DNA from 3 places in the Desulforamulus ruminis DSM 2154 genome. Region 2 is predicted to be linked to each of the others. Evidence: riboswitches for the same ligand, from Rfam matches in the RefSeq annotation. Region 2 holds a riboswitch; each other region holds the start of a gene.
What was found. A riboswitch is a leader RNA that binds a small molecule or an ion and turns the genes downstream of it on or off. The one in region 2 is predicted to bind cyclic di-AMP.
Positions count from the first base shown of each region.

Region 1: another riboswitch for cyclic di-AMP. It lies ahead of DESRU_RS04425 (C40 family peptidase); the one in region 2 lies ahead of eam (glutamate 2,3-aminomutase).
Region 3: another riboswitch for cyclic di-AMP. It lies ahead of DESRU_RS04275 (LysM peptidoglycan-binding domain-containing protein); the one in region 2 lies ahead of eam (glutamate 2,3-aminomutase).

Region 1 covers NC_015589.1:892,108-898,851, reverse strand. Annotated here, with positions in the region: gene DESRU_RS04430 (S-layer homology domain-containing protein) at 51-1,442, shown strand; gene DESRU_RS04425 (C40 family peptidase) at 1,549-2,199, opposite strand; cyclic di-AMP (ydaO/yuaA leader) riboswitch at 2,206-2,340, opposite strand; gene DESRU_RS04420 (zinc dependent phospholipase C family protein) at 2,494-3,183, shown strand; gene DESRU_RS04415 (sodium-dependent transporter) at 3,223-4,602, opposite strand; partial or broken gene DESRU_RS04410 (IS110 family RNA-guided transposase) at 4,983-6,226, opposite strand; gene DESRU_RS04405 (hypothetical protein) at 6,537-6,744, shown strand, end outside.
Region 2 covers NC_015589.1:1,662,675-1,669,418, reverse strand. Annotated here, with positions in the region: tRNA gene DESRU_RS08355 (tRNA-Leu) at 1-68, shown strand, start outside; gene DESRU_RS08350 (hypothetical protein) at 123-458, opposite strand; gene DESRU_RS08345 (hypothetical protein) at 575-790, opposite strand; gene DESRU_RS08340 (SIR2 family protein) at 1,191-2,303, opposite strand; gene DESRU_RS08335 (hypothetical protein) at 2,368-2,625, opposite strand; gene eam (glutamate 2,3-aminomutase) at 2,793-4,055, opposite strand; cyclic di-AMP (ydaO/yuaA leader) riboswitch at 4,062-4,192, opposite strand; gene DESRU_RS08325 (winged helix-turn-helix domain-containing protein) at 4,309-4,923, opposite strand; gene hydG ([FeFe] hydrogenase H-cluster radical SAM maturase HydG) at 5,058-6,521, opposite strand; gene hydE ([FeFe] hydrogenase H-cluster radical SAM maturase HydE) at 6,550-6,744, opposite strand, start outside.
Region 3 covers NC_015589.1:863,138-869,881, forward strand. Annotated here, with positions in the region: gene DESRU_RS21435 (hypothetical protein) at 16-150, shown strand; gene DESRU_RS21440 (hypothetical protein) at 384-518, shown strand; gene DESRU_RS19755 (hypothetical protein) at 619-927, opposite strand; gene DESRU_RS04260 (hypothetical protein) at 1,074-1,343, shown strand; gene DESRU_RS04265 (hypothetical protein) at 1,434-1,931, shown strand; gene DESRU_RS04270 (endonuclease/exonuclease/phosphatase family protein) at 1,947-2,645, shown strand; gene DESRU_RS04275 (LysM peptidoglycan-binding domain-containing protein) at 2,683-3,504, opposite strand; cyclic di-AMP (ydaO/yuaA leader) riboswitch at 3,511-3,666, opposite strand; gene DESRU_RS04280 (lactate/malate family dehydrogenase) at 3,788-4,243, shown strand; gene DESRU_RS04285 (mechanosensitive ion channel family protein) at 4,601-5,887, shown strand; partial or broken gene DESRU_RS21715 (catalase-related domain-containing protein) at 6,009-6,152, opposite strand; gene DESRU_RS04290 (ABC transporter permease) at 6,180-6,744, opposite strand, start outside.

The DNA of each region.
Region 1 (6,744 bases), 770 kb from region 2:
GGGTCTCACCCACTGGGAATTTAGACTTTGTTCTTTGAAAGGAGAAAAAGATGAGGAAAATTAGCAAGCTGTTGATGGTTCTGCTGTCCATATGTCTGCTTTCCACCTTGTTTGCCGGTTCTGTTTGGGCCGATTCTGGGAAGAAGAATAAGGGCAACCAAGGAATGAGGGGATACCAGGGGAAATCCACGGTTTTTGTGGATGTTAATAACCACTGGGCGAAAAATGACATTGAAAAACTCCAATTTAAAGGGATCATGAAGGGTTATGAAAACCAGCAGTTCATGCCCGAACGTTCTGTGACTAAAAACGAAGCCATCGCCATCATTATGAGAGTGGTTAACCATGAGGAGATTTCTTTCAATAAGGTTGACGCCTTTAAGAATATCTTTCCCAGTTGGATGGGTTTGGCACCTGTTCAAGCCTACGATGCAGGGATTATCGCAGACTGGGAACTAGTCAACTGGAATGGCAACCAGCCGGCTACACGGATTGAAGTGGCCATGTGGCTGAGCCGTGCCTCCGAGGATAAAGATGTTTCTCTGGAGGAAATGTTGTCCTACGCCAAGGATGTAAAGCAGCTTAGCAAAGATGAACTTGTATACGCAGCGGTCATGTATAACAAAGGGATTATGAAAGGCTCTGCCAACGGCTACCTAAACCCCTATAAAGCCATTTCCAGGGGTGAGTTTGCCGTAATGATCTCCCGGTTTATGAACAGTGAAGGTCTTGATGACCAGGATCCGGACGATGAGGATTCTTCCACCGTTGTTATTAAACAGTTAGTCCCCGCTAACAAGGCTAAAATCGATGTGGATACCAGGGAATTTAAAATCCGCTTTTCGGAAGAATTGACTTTAGCAGAGGGTAAGGATAGGGAAGATTTGCTTGAGGCCGTAAGAATACTTCGCTATGAAAAAGGTGCCTGGGCCAATACCAATCTGGACTTTACCATTGTCTTCAGCGAAAATGATGATGATCTGGTGATCAAGCTAGACCGTGATGAAAAGCTGGCCGGCAACACCAAATATTGCATTACCTTGGCTGATAATATGCTGGAAACCGTAGCAGATGACTCCGACGATGCTAAAACTTTTACAGCTATTGCTAAAGGGGAATGGACCTTTGCTACCGGAGAAAATGAGTTAGCCCTGGAAAAGGCGACAGCCAGCAGCAAAAATACGGTTGTACTTCAGTTCAATGAAACTCTTCAGAAAGGTGAAGACTTTAGTTCCAGCGGGGCCGGAATTCACATTTTGAAGGGGCATAAGGAACTGGATATCGACGCAGCGGGGATCTCCAAGAATAAGCTGACCGTTACCTTGGATGCAGACGACAGCCTTGAAGACGGTGAAGACTATAAGGTATGGATCGGCGAGGGTGTGATTGATTACTTTGCAATGAACGAAGATGACGCTTTAACCTTTGAGTACCAAGAATAAATAAACGGCACCTTTACGGTGCCGTTTATTTATTCCTGAAGCAGGTCTGTATTTTCAGGAAGTTTTTCATACTTAAACCCCGGAAATCTCTCCGGGGTTTTATAAGCTAGGGAATAATTCTGTTGGCTCCGCGGTAATTTTTAGACCAGTAGCTGTCGGCGAGGGAATCAATCCGGACACCCCTGGAACTGGAAGAGTGAATAAATTGATTATTACCGATATAAATACCGGAATGGTTAATTCCGCTTCCTCCAGTATTAAAGAACACCAGGTCTGCGGGTTCCAATTGTTCCTTCTTAATGACAGTACCGGCGTTGTATTGCCCGGCAGCAGTATGGACCAAATCAATATTAAAATTTTTAAAGACATAACGTACGTAACCGGAGCAGTCAAAACCTGCGGGGCTCTCTCCACCTGAACGATATTTGGACCCGATCAGTGTCTTGGCAAAATCCAGTACAGCGGTAATTCTGCCGCCCCCTCTGGAAACCTGCTGTTGGGATTGATTGGCAGACGAACGAACAGACTGATTTACTGAGTCCGGCAGGTTTAAAACCTGGCCAACGCTAAGATTGTCGCTAGTTAATTGATTGATTTGCTTTAAAGCCTCTACAGTAGTTCCATTCCGGTTGGCAATAGCCCACAGGCTATCTCCCTGGGCTACGGTAACTTGTGCCGCGTAGGCGGAACCCGTTCCTAGAACCGTTGCCAGACATACGGAAGCAACCAGTAAGGAAAGTTTCCTCCTTATTGACAAACGCTCTTTCCCCCACTTTCTACTCCTACGGGGTTAGCTGACGGGTTCGGACCGAAAGATAGCCCGCTACCAACAGGTAGTTCACCCCCAAAATAACGGTTCCCCCGTTTCCTCAAAATAGAAATTAGGCGCCCATTTTATATTTTATTAGCTATTTCGCCATTTGTTTCCAGTTTCCTGCTTAAAAAATGAGATTTATTCTTTTTTCTCTAAAATAGGTCCTTTTTCCTATAAAAGAAGGTTATTCATATTTTCCCCTGATTTTGGAAACAATCATCCTAGGAGAGTGCTTAAATGACCTTAACCCATGCTACATGGAACTGCGCCAAAGTAATGTTGGCTCTGACCCTGCCCTTTCAGGCGGTTATCCCCAATCAGCAGAGAGATACGCACCATTTTTGCAACCGGCAGGCCATTGAAATCCTTAAGCAGGACGGTTTTCACAAAGAAGCAAAGCTCGCTCATTCCTATCTATATGCCATGGATCGTGGTTCGGTCTGGTGTGACAGGGGATTTAAAAATATCAGCCATTATTATGATTCGCGGGAGGGAACCGGCCTTTGGCGCGGTCCCGACGCATCAACGGAATGCCTGCAATATTTTAACCGCGCACTTAAAAAGTGGCAGCGGGGTTATTATAAGGAAGCCTTTTTTTATCTGGGCGCAGCCTGCCATATCGTTCAGGATTTATGCGTGCCTCATCACGCCAGGGGACAGGTTTTAGGAGGTCACAAATTTTTTGAAGATCGGGCCAGAGATCAATACGAGAATTACTCCCTTTATTCCGGTGGAATTTATCATTTGTCAGACCGCCCGGAGGACTGGGTCAGAAAAAATGCTTCCTTTTCCTCGGACTTTCTTTCGCAAGTGACGGATAACAGACCTCTATCCGTCATCGATGAGACCATTCAAATTTTATTAAAAAGGGCCCAGAGAACCACTGCCGGGTTCCTGCAATTTTCTATTCATCATATGAAGATATAAGTAAAACCCCGCCACAGCGGGGTTTACTTATATTACAGTTTAATCAAACAAACCCAGGCCGCTCAGCAACACAATCACGATGGCCACCGGCACCACAAACCGGACGACTAACCAATATCCTTGAATCAGCCTCTTGTTATTCAAGCTCCCGGAGTTGGATATTTCATCGGCTATATCCCACCGGCTTAGCTTCCAGCCGGCAAAAAGAGCAATGGCTAGACCGGTAATGGGAAGCAACAAGTTGGAACTGGTATAATCATAAAGATCAAACAAGGTCTTACCAAACAGGTGGAAATCTGCCAACAGGCTGTTGGAAAGAGTAGCCGTACTTCCAATCAGGGCCATCCCCAGGGCGGTAACCACCGTGGCTCTTTTTCTGGACCAATTTCTTTCCTCACGCAAGTAAGCAACCGGCACTTCAAAAAGCGAGATCATGGCACCGGTGGCGGCGATGGAACTTAAGATAAAGAAAAGCGTCAGGAACACCTGTCCGAAGGGCATGGAATTAAATACCATGGGAATGGTCATAAAGAGCAATTTAGCACCATCTGTAGGACTAAAACCAAAGGCAAAGACCGCCGGGAAAATAGCCATGCCGGCCATCATGGAAACCACAGTATCGGCCAAGGCAACCTTTACCCCGGTGCCGATCAGGTTTTCCCCTTTGCCAATATAACTGCCGTAAGTAATCATGGCACCCATACCTACAGACAGTTTAAAGAAGGCCAGACCCATGGCCGCTAAAACCGTAGCCCCGGTAATTTGGGCAAAGTCGGGTTTAAAGAGAAAGGCCAGTCCTTCACTGGCTCCGGGTAAAGTCAGGGCCCGGATATCGCAGATCAGCAATAAAACAAACAAAATAGGCAGCAGGGTTTTGGTCATCCGTTCAATGCCGTTCTTAACTCCTGCCAAAATTACGGCACCGGTTACAATCAAAACAATCCACTGCCAGATTAAAGGGGACCAAACACTGCTGACAAAGGTGTTAAAGGCCTGCTCGGATACCTTTGGATCCGCAGTCATTAACCCCCCGCCAATGGCTTTAAAAATATAAGCATATACCCAGCCGGCCACCGAGGTATAAAAAGCCATAATCAAAAAAGCAGCCACTGCACCGGAAAGTCCGGCAAAAAACCAGGGGGTGGACGGAGCCAATCTTTTAAAGGACCCTACTGCTGCGGCATTGGAACGGCGGCCAATGACAAATTCGGAAATCATAACGGGCAATCCAATTAAACAGACACATAATAAATAAATAAGAATAAATGCGGCACCGCCATTTTGACCGGTAATGGTAGGAAATTTCCAAATATTCCCCAACCCCACCGCAGATCCCAAGGTCGCGGCAATAACCCCCAAGGTAGAACCAAAACCTTCTCTGCTGGAAAACTGTGTTTGAGTTCGACTTGCTTCTCTCATCTTCCTATCCTTTCTTTCTTTTAACTTAACCTGCTTGTTTCGGCATCTGCAATGGGTTAGTCATTTTAAACTGTTTAAGTTATTGACTATTTAAAACACTGCAGTATGACCAAATATGACATTTTATAGACAAGCCTTATTTTAATATAGATTTAATGTAAGAACCAGTACCAATCTTACATAATCTTTACTCTTTTTGGCAAAATATTTTATTTTAAAACCTGAAACACTTTTAAATTGCATCCGTCTTATTGGATGAAATATGCTTGATAGCCTATTTTTATTAGGAGGAAGTTTGAAACATTGTAGTATAAGCAGCCACCGGAAAAAGGGCGCAACAAACTAAGCGTCCAAAGGCGGCGAAAAATTAGAGGGAACGGCTATTGTGTAGGAACTGAAACAAGGTAACCTTGTCGCTGCAAGATAAAAATCGCCTGATCAACAGAAACTTCGCGGTGAACCGGGGGTCTATCCTCTTTGTGGTAAAGTTCCTGGTTGTACGGCTCGCTCTTTTTTAAAATGTTGTAGATGGCAGTCAGCAGCATTCTGGCAATAGCGATAATCGCTTTTTTGTGACCGCGGCGCTTTTTTAGAGAAATGTAACGGTTCCGGATTTCCGGGTTCTGCTTGGCGCGAATCGCACAGAGTGCACATTGTACGAGTAGCGGCTTGATGTAAGCCCCAGCCCGGTTGATTCTGGTGGTTTTCTTCTTAGCGGGGCTCTCGTTGTTCTGCGGCGTAAGCCCGGCCCAAGAGCATAAATGCTTGGAGCTGGGGAACACGGACATATCCACTCCGATTTCCGAGATAATGCCGATGGCGGCAAAGGATTGGATACCCGGGACCGTCAGGACAAGGTTGAGTTGAGGGAGATACTTTTCAGCAATGGAAAGGATGAGGGATTCCAGATTCAACTTGCACCGTTCGAGATTGTCCATGTGGGAACGGATGATGCGTAGCTTTTCAGCTTGCTCAGCGCACATCTCTCCGTCCACAGCAGCGAGGACTTGCTCATCGGTAGCCTTCATTCCCTTGGTACGAAAAGCGGATACGTCTGTCATTTTCTCGGATGGCTTTTCCAAAAGCCGAGAGGTAATCGCAGAGGCGGCTTTACCGAACACATCGGAGAATACATCATCCAGCTTGATGTTCGAGACGGTCAGACAATTCTGCGCCCGGTTTTTCTCTCCGCTGGTGAAACTGGTGAGCTTCCAGCGGTATCGCACCAAGTCCCGGAGCTGGCGTATGTCGGCAGGTGGAATGAAGCTGCCGGAAACCAAGTCGTGCTTGAAGATGTCGGCAATCCACTTGGCATCTTTCTTGTCGGTCTTCTTCCCCCGAATGGCCTTAACGTATTTGGGATGGGCAAGGACGATTTTGCATGTTGGCTCCAGTATGTTGTAAATGGGTATCCAATACTTTCCGGTGGATTCCATACAAACATCACAGCAGCCGTTTTCGGAAAGCCATACGGCACAACGTCGCAGGTCCCCTGTAAAGGTAGAGAACCGTTTGCTCTTATAGGCGGTAACGCCTTGGCCATTGGTGGAGGCGATACAAGCTACAAGAAAGGACTTGTGGACATCCACATCCCACAGCAGATAGGGTAAACGATTTTGAGCATAACACATCCCCTCGAAACAGTATTTAAGGGAACAAGCAGGGACTGGGCGCTCACTGAAAGATTGAAGTAGTCCGTCTCTCCAAAGATAAGTTTACAGGGTTCAAAGCCCTACTCATTTGTGCTTGAAAGAGCTCCCGGCACACATAAATATACGGTCTAGCCTTCGGCTGTGCACACTCACCTCCACGTGCTCTGTAGTGTGCCTGTTTCCTCAAGCACATTCTAACAAATTACGACCAGCTGCGTTAGAGGCATCGGTTTCATTTCTCTTTTGTGCCTTGCAGCGCAGCGGAAAGGTATGGTCATAAATATGAAGAAAATCCTTGCATCCCTAATTGCTTTTATTCTATTCATCTCCCTTTTAAGCGGGTGTGCTGCCAATAAAACAACCCTTCAAAAAAAGGAAGCAGAGTCAACCGGGCTGGAAAAATTTCAGGCCACTGCCAACATGCAAATTCTACAGTCCACCAGGGAAACACTCGGCAGCGACGGTAAAACGGAACAAATTATTTTATACA
Region 2 (6,744 bases):
CAGACGCGTAAGATTCAGGTTCTTATGCCCGTTAGGGTGTGGGGGTTCAAGTCCCTTCTGCCGCACCAAGTAAAAACACCTGGTTACTTAAACCTAGGTGTTTTTCTTTATGCTTTACCGCATTACGTTACATCCACCCCGCCCTGCCCGGCTCTGATTTTGCTGTTGATCGCCTCAACCAGAAACATGGTGGAAAAAACATGATAGATCTCTCCAATAACCCCTTCCAAAGACCCTTCCTTATCCTTTAAGGAAGCGTTAAGTACCATTTCTAAAGCATATTGCCGCTCCATTCTTCTAACAAATTCTTTAACAATCCGCTCCCTGGTTTCACTGTCCGCAATTTCGGTCCAGTTTTGTTCCGGGTTTGCCTCAAGACCGGTCATTTCTTTAATTAAAGATAAAAAAACCTGATGGATTTTTACAAAAGACGGCTTTTCAAGATTACCGATTTTCATGGTTCATCCCTCCGCTGATCTGCTTGTACTTCCATTCCATTATCCATTATAAATGAACCGGTCCTAATTGCAAGGTTCAATACAAACATAAAACCCGGCTACTGCCGGGTAAGAAATTACCATTTCGTAATTTCAGGACATTTCATTTTCAATAAGTTAAAAGAAAAGGGTGCAAAATATCTCTCTTTATTGCTGCAGTTTTCATTATTACAAACCAGTGCTGGAATGGATTCTGCGTAACAGGTTTGCACATCTTTTTCAACTTTAACGTTAATTAGTTGCTCAACCAGCAGTTCTCCACATACCGGACATGATTTAATAAAATGGGTCATCTTCGTATCCCTCCTGAATTTATGTAGTCGGTAACAGAAGGTACAGGCACTAATTGTAAACACATTCAGTATTTAATGAGCTAATTATATACCTATTAAAATATTTTTTCAATATGTTATAACATTATTCATTTTTTATTATGTCACATTTAAGAGCTTACTCCAGCTCAGGACTCAGACCTTACCCTAGGCCTTGCAACCCGCACCCCTTGAGCAAAAAGAATGGACTCCTGTAGTAGAACCAGGAGCCCATTTAGAAAGGCAACCCCTTACCTTTCTATGGGTGTCGGTTTGTCCAGTGGTTTTGTTGACACCTTTGCCCGTTTACCTTTCCGCGCATCCCACAAGCGACGGGTGGGTCTTTCTCTTTAGCATTTCCCCTGAAAAAATATATATCCGATTATTGAACCGCCTGGGGGGTAATCCTTGGACTGTATTCAGCTAGGTTAGGATAAAATGCAATATCGTTCACTCTAAAAATGCTCTTATGTTTCGTTAACAGTGTTTTTAACGGGTATCTCTCGGCTGTATCAATGACAACCACTCTTTTCAGGTTCTGATTCCGGGTCATGGCTTTACGAAACATCCAATTAGACCGAAAGTCTGTGGGAGGAAAGGAATAACCGATGATAATAATTTCCGAGGCTTTCTCTAGAGCCCTTCGGGCCTGCCCCCATAATTTCGGTATAAAGGGCACCGACTGATAATTCTTCATTAAGGTAGGCGGAATAATGACCCGGCTTAAACGCTGGCAGCAATTTCGGGTCATGCAATTTAGCATATTGGCCATTCCGTTAATAATTAAACTCTGTCCTGCAACACCATCGTGCTGGTAGGTAAATAGCCGGCCGCACCGGGGGCAATAGAGCCAGTTTAGGGAACCGTGCAGCTTTAGTAATTGAATGTTGGAAGAAGGTTGCGCCGGTCCGGTCGCTTCATGTCTCCACAATTCTCCCTGCTCCTTCTCTCTGGCGGAGGGCTGCAAATTATTACAGGGAATCCCGTATCCGTCCCGGGTATGCCAAAAGACGCGGGCATCCTTTCGGTTTAACAGGGCGTAATCCATCAGCAGCTCATAGTTAAAGGATATAACCGTATCCTCCGGTTGCAGGGATTCCGCAATTCTTTGGTAGTGCGGGCAGGGGGTTCCGTACAAAATTTTATCAAAGGTTAAGGCCATTAATAAAAGGAATTCTTCATAGGCTTGTACAAGGCGGCCTTGTCCCGCAGTATCCTCCTGGAGTTCAATATTGAGCAGGGTCAATACCTCTTCCATATCCAGATCGGAGCGGGCTATTTTATCTTTGGAAATGCCCCAGAATTCCTCAATGAAAGCAAAAATATGCCGGTATTTCAAGTTTTCATCACCGAAGTACCGGTTTTTGACCTGGTGGATATTCATCACCCGCATGGCCTTTTGAAAAAAGTTTTTAGCTACGGGGCTTGTTTCACCCAGGAAAGATCCCGTATAAGCCGCACTGGCCCCTGCTCCTAATACATATACCTTGGTCATGTATTTATTATGATGCACTCACCAGGAAAATAACCAGACTCTCTTAGGGCATTGTTTCCCTTTGTCAGGAAAACACATACCGGAATATTTGTCCGATCATAAAAAATGCCGTCAAGTAACAAACCCCCATGCCCACCCGGGTATCCAAAGAAGAATCTTTGTTTCCCAACCAGGTGAGAACTTCATCGGTAAAATCAAAATTGGAGGAGGATTCCAAAGGGAGGACGGTTCCCGGAGGGATAAAACCCCCATTGAATTCAACACTTTTAATCATGTTTAACACCACCGAACATTTGTTTTGTTGTGATTTTATACCAAACATTCGTTCTTGTCAATCATAAATTTGCTTCGGAAAAAAATTTTATCTGCTGAACCAGCGCAAAATAAAAGGGCTGCGCAAAAAGAACACAGAATCGTTCCTTTTACGCAGCTCATTATTTTATAAAAGATAAATTGGGGACGCTTTCTGGTTTACCGCAGTCTTATAAGCTAACCGCTGACGGAATAGGGAATAACTCGTTTTTCCCAGGTACGGATCGTTACATGATCATTTTTATTTTCTAGAATATACTGGGGTAGGATCGGCGTTTTTCCATAACCATTGGGGGCGTTGATAATGTAAGTGGGTACCGCCAGACCGGAGGTAAACCCTCTCAATTGTTCCATAATGTTAATACCGTCTTGCACCCCGGTGATAAAATGCCGGGTACCCTTCACCGCTTTCGCATGAAAAATGTAATAGGGTTTCACCCGAATGCGCAAGAGGCTGTGGTTTAACCGCTTCATGACATGGGGATCATTGTTGATGTCTTTCAACAAAACCGCCTGGTTACCCAGCACAACTCCGGCCTTTATCAGCATATCGCACGCTTTCTTGGCCTCAGGAGTCACTTCCAGGGGATGATTAAACTGAGTATTCATGTAAATGGGCGGGTGCTTCTCCAGCACGGAGCATAGCTGGGAAGTAACCCTTTGGGGCATGGTCACCGGTATCCGGCTGCCAATCCGTTTGATTTCAACATGGGGGATATTGTCAAGCTCGGTTAACAGCCAGTCCAACTGCTTGTTGGATAGGAGCAACGCATCTCCCCCGGTTATTAAAACGTCCCTGATTTCGGGATTTTCTCTGATGTACCGCAGGGAAGCCTCCAGCACTTGCCTGGGCTTATGAACATCAATATCTCCGATGTTCCTGCGTCTCTGGCAATGACGGCAATACATGGCGCACTGATTGGTTACGTTGATAATTAAGCGGTCCGGGTAACGACGGGTAATACCGGCCGCAGGAGAAGTAAACTCCTCTCCCATGGGATCTTCCTTGCCGTAGCGGTCAAGAATCTCCAGGCCGCTGGGGATAGCCTGGCGCCAAACCGGGCCTTCTTTTCCGCCGGCAATGGCAAGGGCTAAATAATAGGGCGAAACAGCCCAGCGGAACTGACGGCCTACCTTTTCGATATCGTTAAATTCGTCGGATTCCAGGCGAACCAACCGGCTTAAAATTCTGACATCTCTAATCCGGTTGGCCATCTGCCAGCGCCAGTCATTCCACTGTTCCTCAGTGGCATTAAAATACTCCAGCAACTCACTTTTTGCCTTGGTGTATTCTCCTTGGATTTCAAACCCGTCCGGTATACTTTTTTTCTGCTCCAGGTATTCTGTAATTTGATCCTTTAATTCTGCCGCCCTTCTAAGGGCAATGTCCCTTTTCTCCCATTCTAACTGCTGTTCGTCCTGCCACATCTTTACAGACATACTATCCCATCCTTTCCTTCATGCTTACGAAGTTAGCTGACGGGTTCGGGTCGAAAGGAAACCCTACCTATTAACATAGGATTCACCCCGGAATTGGTTCCTCCGCTTCCGATCACGGAATTAAGCATATTTTTCCAGGCAACGTCATGTTTTTATAAAGTTGCCACAACTCATTATATCATGCAAGTTGTTTTGAATTCAACATAAAAAAGATGCCTTAGCACCTTTTTTATAAATCATATTCTAATGTTTATTAAACTCTTACTAATCCTTTTTTACAGGAGGCGCTTAAAGTTCCAAAGATGGTAATAATATCGCCGCCTTCAATCACATTTTTTGAAGTAGGATTAACAATTTCGCCCACATCTTTTCTTTGAATAGTCAAAACACGGCTCTGATCGCACAGTTCCAATTGGGAAAGATATTTTCCCACCAGCGGGGATTCGGGTAATACTTTCCACTCTTCAATTTTGTTAAATCTTGATTCCACCTGAAGGGTATGCTCCATTAATTCCTCGATCAACTTGGATATTTCTTCATTTAATTGATCCCGTTTCTTGACCAAATCATACAACTGTTCATGCAAACCCTGGAGCACCCGTCTTTGACCAAAGTCCTCCAAATATTTCTGCGCCGCGTCAAGGGACTTAACAGCCACTCCCACCCCTGGTGTAACTTGAACAATTCCTGCTTCCTGCAACAAAATCAAAGCCCGGCGAATGGTCTCCGGCGAAACATTATACTTCCCCGCCAAAGTTGACCGGCCAAATATCTTTTGGCCCTCTTGATATTCTCCCCTTACGATCCTGTCCGCAATGTCCGCGGCAATGTTCATGTACTTGGCTAAATGAACCTCTCCACTCTGCAAGATAAAAACCTCCGAAAAATTTTTGTCTGCGTTTATATTATAACTTCATTCCTATTATAACTTCATTCCGAAAAATTCATAGGGGTTAACAAAAAAAACAGCCTGTTCTCAACTTAACAGGCTGTTTTTGGCCATTAAAAGTATAAATCTCTGGCCCCTTGCTCAATTTGTTTTAACCGGTCTTCAGTAATCCTGCGAATTTCCGGACTTTTAATTTCTTCCAGATGACGGCGGATGGTCTCATCTCCCAGTTCCCTGGTTTCCGGAGAGGCATAGTCCAACAGGTATTCTTTAAAGGTGAGAATGGCGTTGGGCTGGCATACGTTTTGAATTTCCCCGTTTTTAGCCAGTGCCATAAAGCGGTCCCCGGTGCGGCCTTTACGGTAACAGGCGGTACAGTAGCTGGGCAGCCAGCCGGACTGACAAACCGAGTTCAGAACTTCATCCGGGCTGCGGTGATCATCCACGGCAAACTGCGGCGGTGTATCGTCACAACAGCAGTCGGTTTTTCCATCGGCCAAACAGGCCAGACGCTCGGCCTCTTTTTTATATCCTCCCACCCCGGTACAGGAACCGGCGGAAATCTGAGAGATGCCGTAATTGAGCAGCATATCCCGGTATTGGGGACTTTCCCGGGTGGAAATAATCATGCCCGTATAGGGAACCGCCAAACGGAGAATGGCAACCAGTTTCATAAACTGTTCGTCATTTACCAAATAAGGATAACTGTCGTAATCAACCCCTTGGGCCGGACGGATGCGGGGTACGGAAATGGTATGGGGTCCCACGCCGAAACGTTCTTCCATGTGCTGGGCATGCATAATCTGAGCCATAACCTCGAATTTATAGTCATAAAGTCCATAAAGTACGCCAAAGCCTACATCATCAACACCGGCCATCATAGCCCGGTCGTGGGCGGTTGTGTGCCAGTCATAATCGGCTTTGGGGCCGCTGGGATGCATCTTCTTATAAGTCTCCCGGTGGTAGGTTTCCTGGAACAGAATATAAGTGCCGATACCTGCTTCTTTAAGTTTTTTATACTCTTCAATGGTGGTGGCGGCAATGTTTACGTTGCAGCGGCGAATGCTGCCGTTTTCAAATTTGATGCTGTAGATGGTGTTGAGACATTCCAAAACGTAATCAATGGGGCATTCACCCGGGTGCTCACCGGCTTCCAGAGCCAGTCTTTTATGACCCATGGATTCCAATACCTTTACTTCCTCGGCCACTTCCTCCTGGCTCAGCTTGCGGCGGGAAAATTGATTGTCCCGGCGGTAACCGCAGTATACACAATTGTTAACGCAATGATCACTGATATAAAGGGGGGCAAACAGCACCAGACGCTTGCCGTAAATTTTGAGTTTCAGTTCACTGGCCACTTGGAACATCTGTTCCAGCAATTCTTTGTCTTCATTCTGGAGCAGCAGGGCTACTTCCCCCAAGTTTAGCCCCTTGGCCTGACGAGCCTTTGCAATAACCTCCCGTATTTTGTCCGGAGAAGCGTTCTTTGCCTCCTCCAGCATCCGGTTGATCTCGTCTTCTTTAATAAAATCGGCCGGTTCCCACTGATTATTATAAATCGCCTTGTTCACTGCCATATTCTCCACCTTCCCTTTCCCCGGCTGCTTAAGCCGGCTGGTTCCTAAATAATTCCTTAGGGCTGTCACCCCGTCCTTTGCTTACGGTGCGTCCTACCTTTTTCACCAGAGAAGTAATCCTTTCGTGGGACTCGTCGGCATCTTCCTTGCTCCCTGCCTTTTCCGGATAAATGGCGTACATTTCCCGGTATTGAGCCGGAGACAGGTTGGGCATAATTACATT
Region 3 (6,744 bases), 800 kb from region 2:
TGGAGGTGTAAAAAAGTGTCTAAATTAATTGGAAAGATTAAAATTGTAAACGGTAAAATACAGTTGATCCGAATTGGTGATGGGAAAAAGATCAGAACAGGTTCCTGTTATAAAATGTATGCCGCTTTGAGGAAGGTGAAAGGCGCATAGTGGAATCTTTCAAAAATACTGTAAACTCGGGCTATAAGCCGGGTTTATTTTTTTTTGCTTAAAAATTTGAAAATGGAAAATATAGAACATTTACATATTTCAGAGTAGAGGTTTACCAAGAAAGTTGTGACTTATTTTACAATTACGAATAAAAGAGAGTGGGTTGATTTTTTTAAAAGGTATTGTTATTATTTTCACAAGGAATAAAATATTAAAAGAAGGAGGTGCAGATTATGTCGAAACTGATTGGTAAAATTAAAATTTTAAATGGAAAAGTGCAGTTGGTCCGTATTGATGAAGGACAGAAACTTAGAACGGGCTGTGCCTATAAAATGTATGCTGCACTTCGGAAAGTCCAGGGCTCATAAATGGGAACCCTCGGTGTATCCAATCCTTTGCCATCCCTAACAACGTAAAATGCAATGCCTATTTAGAATTAAGGGCATTGCATTTATTTTTATTATTCGGTTAGGCGCGAATCATTCTTTTTGCCCAGTTTACAAGAGGATGATACCATTTTTGGCTCGTTGGCTTTGAGGAATGGTTTGGAGATTGTTTAACGGGTATCCAGCATAAATTTTCTTGGTCCGGTGCAGTCTTGGACTGGACAGGGCGATACATGGCTTTTACCAGCACCGGATAAAGTTTTCCGTCACTGGAACGGATCATCTTGCCCCGGATTTTAATATTGCGGGCTGTGGCTTGGGATAAATAATAGGCTTCATTTTCTCCGGTGAGCTCAATCATTTCTTCTATTATTTCCCATTCCTTTTCCATAACACCGCCTCCTGAAAACAATTATAATGGGGAGGCCCTGGACGGGAAAGGGGTGTAAAATGTCTATCCAATTGATATAATGGAAAATCATGACAAGCTTTTAAGGAGTGTGAGAAAAAATCGTTACACAAAAGGAATTAATTCAAATGGATGAACAGCAAAGGGAAGATTATTTATTAGAGGTATTACAGCGAAAGCTTACGGAACTAAAAACCACGGCAATCAATGAAAAACCTTCCGGAGAACATCAACACGGACCCGATTATCAAAGGGGTGTAGCCGCAGGGTTTGTATCCGGTCTGGGCTTTGCGGTGCGGGTACTTGCCCCGGAAGGAGAGCTATGGCCCAAGGCAGCTAAAATGCTTGATGAATATAACCGGTGGGCCCAGGACTTTAACCGGCGGGGAAGGGATTAATTTTCCCATCGGGGTAAACCAGTCACAGCCCGGTTTTGCAGTGCATAGCATATCTTAACCATAGTATTAGTGACAGGATGGGGGAATGCTATGGGGGGAGCAATTGCATACCCAAAAATCATCGGTGCGCTAACGGATACGAGTTTTCTTGTGGTTCCTGCCTTAAAGGATGAAATGGCTGGTTATTGCGAACGCTTGGCTCTGGGGGAAAATGTTCAATATCATTTGGATTGGAATCTGGTCATCATTAAATCTTTGAACCGCTGTCTGGTGACCCTGGAGATTCTGTGGGATGATGGGAATATCAGCGTTATTGGTTTCCCAAAAGATACTTGGGAACAATTAAGTCAATTTATAAATTATAGGAATCTATTATTGTTGCCGGACAGGGGACTGGTTGAATGTTCTCTAATCAGTCCAAAGGCTGCAGAAGGGTTCTTGATAAAAGATGCCAACAAGGGCCTGGTAAACCTGGCCCATAAAGCCGCCAATATTCCTCCCAGCCTGAATGTCGGGGGTTTAGTGGATCCTCTGTGCAACCTCCTGAATACAGCCAGAAAAATATCGAACGGAGTCCTCCTCAGTTAGCCGGGGTGATGATCATTGGAAACCATTCGGGTTGTCAGTTACAATATTTGTCATGGCCGTGGTATGGATGATAAGGTGAATTTGAACCGTGCGGCTGCGGTTCTTGCCTTTTCAAGAGCCCATTTAATCGGAGTTCAGGAAGTGGATAAGTATCTTCCACGCAGTGGGTGCTGCAATCAGCCCAGAAGGCTGGGAGAGATTTTGCGAAGGAACTGGGCCTATGGTCCAAATCTTAAATGGGGTCCCTGGTCCCAGTATGGTAACGCAGTCTTGAGCTTCTGGCCCATTACCGGGGTAAAAAGACATTTATTACCCAGTCAGGGTGAACAAAGGGGGATATTGGAAACTGAGATCAAGTTGGGTAAGGAATTGATCTCCTTTTTTTGCACTCACCTGGGATTAAACCGACAAGAACGAATGGATCAAGTACAAGAAATTTTGCAAGTCATTTCCACCACGGAGAAACCTTCCATTCTGGTGGGTGATTTAAATGACGGGCGGGATACTCCGGAGTTTGCCGCGTTATCCAACGTCCTAAGGGAGGCCACGGAGGTTACGGGTGGATTTAGCACTTTTCCGGCCTGGCAGCCGGAAGAACAATTGGATTTTATTTTTGTGTCGCATCATTGGCAGGTCGTTTCAGCCAATACTTTACAGTCCTATGCTTCAGACCACCTGCCTGTGGTAGTTCAATTAAATTTAAAAGTAACATAAAACGGCACCTGGTGGGGTGCCGTTTTTAATTCACTAACTATTTCGTATTGGCATAAATCATATGACCATAATTGGCCAGTACCGGGAGAGAACGTAAATAAGAATTTTTTGTTGAAGTATCAAAGAAGTACAACGCGCCATTGGTTGGATCTTCACCGTACAGGGCTTTCTCAGTGGCCTCCAGGGCAGTGGATGTGGCAGGGCGTTTAATCCAACCATTTTGTACCGGGCCAAACTGATTACGGGCATAAATGACTTCTGAGATGGTATTAGGGAAAGAACTGCTCTGCACCCGGTTAATCACCACGGCAGCTACTCCCACTTGAGCCTCCACCGGTTCCCCGCCTGCTTCGGCAGTAACCAGACGGGCCAGCAGGTCCAGTTCTTCTTCCGTATAGGGTATTACCGGCCGTTTGGCGCTCCTGCTCACCTCTACCGCCACCGGTCCGGCGCTGCGGGAAGTGGCGACGGGAACGATTAACTGCTGTCCGGGGTAGATTAAATTACCCGTGAGGCTATTGGTTAGAATTAAGGCCTCGGGACGAATGTTATATTTTTGGGCGATGACATGAAGACTGTCCCCCGGTTTAACGGTATAGGTGGTATTGGCGGGAGCAGCAGAACCGGCAGCCGGATGGTCCGGAATGGTCAATATTTGGCCAATTTCCAGAAAATCGCCGGTAAGTCCGTTGGCGGTCTTAATTTGCTCGACACTGACGTTCAGCTTCTGGCTGATGGCGGACAGGGAGTCACTGGGAACAACCGTATAAGTGGCAGCATAAGCAATGGCTGCAGGAATGAGCACTCCCAAAACGCAGACAGATACAAAGATCCGTTTAAAACGGACGAAAAAATTCATTGGAACCTTTTCCCTCCTTTGGCCTTCGAGGTTAGCTGTCGGGTTCGGGTTGAAGGGCACCCTACCGCACCTGTAGACACCTCCGTAAAAAGGCAGCGGATTCACCCCGTAAAATTTGTCCCCCGTACTCCGGTTTTCGCGGAGATTCGGCCTCTTTTGTAAAGTTATGAATTATTTTACTGGTTTTCCATAAATGTGTCCACCCTCAATATTTGGTAATTGTTCACATAGCATTGATTTATTGGGAAATAATATTTTTGCATTTAGCTCTGGGGGTGTTTTTTTGGAAAGCCAGACGGGAGTAAAAATAGCCATTATCGGGGCAGGTCAGGTTGGAGCGTCGGTGGCCTTTGCCATTATGTCCAGTGGGCTGGCCAGTGATTTGGTTTTGGTTGATGTCGATAAGGATAAGGCTAAGGGAGAGGCGCTGAACCTGGGGGATGCCGCTGTGTTCACGAAACCTGCCGGTGTAATAGCCGGAGATTTTGAAGACTGCCGGGATGCCCATATCATCATATTTACGGCAGGCAGCAATCAAAAACCTGCCATTGCCTTTGTCCTGAAACGCATCTGCGAAGCTGTGATCAGGGATGAGAATTCTATCTTGACGGTTTCGGGACTGGTTGATCATCTTTATGATATAGAAGGGTGTTGTTTAAGCATGTCCTGTATTATAAATGGGAGAGGAAGAAGCGAAGTGATTCCCCTGCCATGTCCGTGGAAGAGGAGGAGGGGCTAAGGAATTCCGCCAGGATTTTAAAGAAGGTTATTCAAGCGTTGGGGATTTAAGAGAAACTTATAACTTTCTTGCTATCCCATGATTATTAAGATAATGGCCTGCGAACTAAAGGAGTCCCAGCACAATTATTGTCTACAGGACCAAAGAGGAATATAAGTGCGTAACCTATAGTAGTTGTTACTTTTCAGCTTATGGTCTTATGGAATTATAAAAGTTATTGGACTAACCAATTAATTTTATTCCATATGAAAGATTAAAAAATCATAAAGAAAAGTCACCCCATTTGCTTGATAGCAGAGAGGCATTCCATTAAAATAAGTTGGAATGTAATACGCGGGAAAAGAAGGAGGTGCTGACATGTATACTAAAATCATCGCCTTTCTAGAGCGCTTTGGAAGTCAGGGCGCTATGGCCGATTTTGCCGCCAATGCCGTAATTTTGCTGGTCATAGGGATTATTTGCGTGTTATCAAGGCTTATTGCCAAGGAAATTCTCTTAAAAATTGTCACCAGTTATGCCAAAAAGAGCAGGCCGAGCTGGGATGATATTTTACTTGAAAAAAGGGTTTTCCAACGCCTTTCTCATCTTGTGACGCCCATTATTATCGCTCTCTTTGCGGGTACTTTTCCAAAGTACGAGGAACTGATCATGCGTGGCGTGCTGGTGTATACGGTTGCCGTCATGATGGGCGTGGCAGACGCGCTGATCAATGCTGTCGATGAGATATACAGAACCTACGAAATTTCTAAAGTGAGGCCCATGCGTGGGCTTCTGCAGATTATTAAGGTGGCTGTGTTTATTATCGGCTTCATTGTAATCATTGCCGGTCTGATTGGTGAAAGTCCGCTGGTGCTGCTGGGTGGCATCGGTGCCATGACCGCCGTTACCACCCTGGTTTTCAAGGATTCAATCCTTGGCTTTGTGGCGGGGATACAGATGACCTCAAATGATATGATACGCATCGGCGACTGGATTGAGATGCCGAAATATGCGGCGGATGGAATCGTGATCGACTTGTCCCTAAATACCGTCAAGGTGGAAAATTTCGATAAAACCATTACCTTTATCCCGGCTTACGCCCTGGTGTCCGATGCTTTTAAAAACTGGCGGGGGATGCAGGCCTCGGGTGGACGCAGGATCAAGAGGGCGATTTATATTGATGCCGGAAGCGTAAATCTTTGCTCGGACGCCATGATCGAACGCTTTCGCAGAATGGAGCTATTAAAGGACTACATTGAGGAAAAGCTGCAGGAGGTGGAGGAATACAATCTCAAGGGGAATATTGACCTTTCGGAGCCTGTAAACGGGCGCAGACTGACCAATATCGGTACATTCCGAGAATACATGAGGGCTTATTTGAAGCGGCATCCCGGCATACACAAGGAGATGACGCTGATGGTAAGACAGCTTCCGGCCGAAGGACAGGGAATACCTCTGGAGATTTACGCCTTTGCAAACACCGTTCAATGGGTGGACTACGAGGGAATCCAGTCGGATATATTTGATCACCTCTTTGCCGCTGCCCCAAGATTTGGGCTGAGCGTCTTCCAGCAACCGTCAGGACAGGACATCAGAAGCGCCCTGGAGAATGAAAAGGCAGCCGCTTGGCACAGTAGCATGGGAAAAAACTCCAATAATCAATAAAGGATTTAAATCAGCGGTTAAGCCGGGAAATGGCTTAACCGCTGACTTTTAGTAACTAAATAAGCTCCTCAGGTCCGTTTCCGGGGTTTTTAACCTTACCCTTTCAATTATAGGGATAAGTTTAACCCTTGTCTACTATAGTGCCAAGTTCACCATCGATCTGCATAAAATGTGCCAGGGTTCTCCTTTGAATCGGTTCATAAACTTGACTTAAGGCTTCTATTAAATTTGAAATCAGATGTTCCTTTTCAAGAGCAGACATGAGCGAGTAAAACTCATGTAGTTTATAATCTTATCCGGTATTGACATCTCGACGTTTCATCCAGAAGACAGCGAATAGCACGCAGGCCAGAAGATACAGTGCGCAACTGAGAAGGAACTGCTCCAGGCTGCACTGCATCGGGCCGCCGGGCTGATTGGCACGCATTCCGAGGCTTAACAGCGAGTAAGGAAACAAGACTCCGTAACCTTTCGCAAGCATCGCAAGCCCGACAATACCGCCAATCAGGGCAATCCCCACCGGTACGGCAAAGCTTCGGATGACAAGAGAAAGGCAAAGCTGCACGGAACAGATTACGATGGCTCCGGCTGAGCCGGTCAGCAGCCATTCAAGCAATTCCGGCGGAACCGGAGAGGACAGCCCGGCGAGCTTGCCGGACAGCACAAATAGGATTCCGATCCAAACTTGTGTAAGAACCACCATAACCGAGGCGGTCAAAAGCTTTGCAAGAAACAGACCGCTTACCGGTACCGGCGCTGTCATAATCGTGTTCCAGTTATAGTTCATGTGTTCCAACCTGTACAGATAGGAGCAGTATACGCCGATAATAGCGGGAAGAAAGAAATAGCAGGAAAAC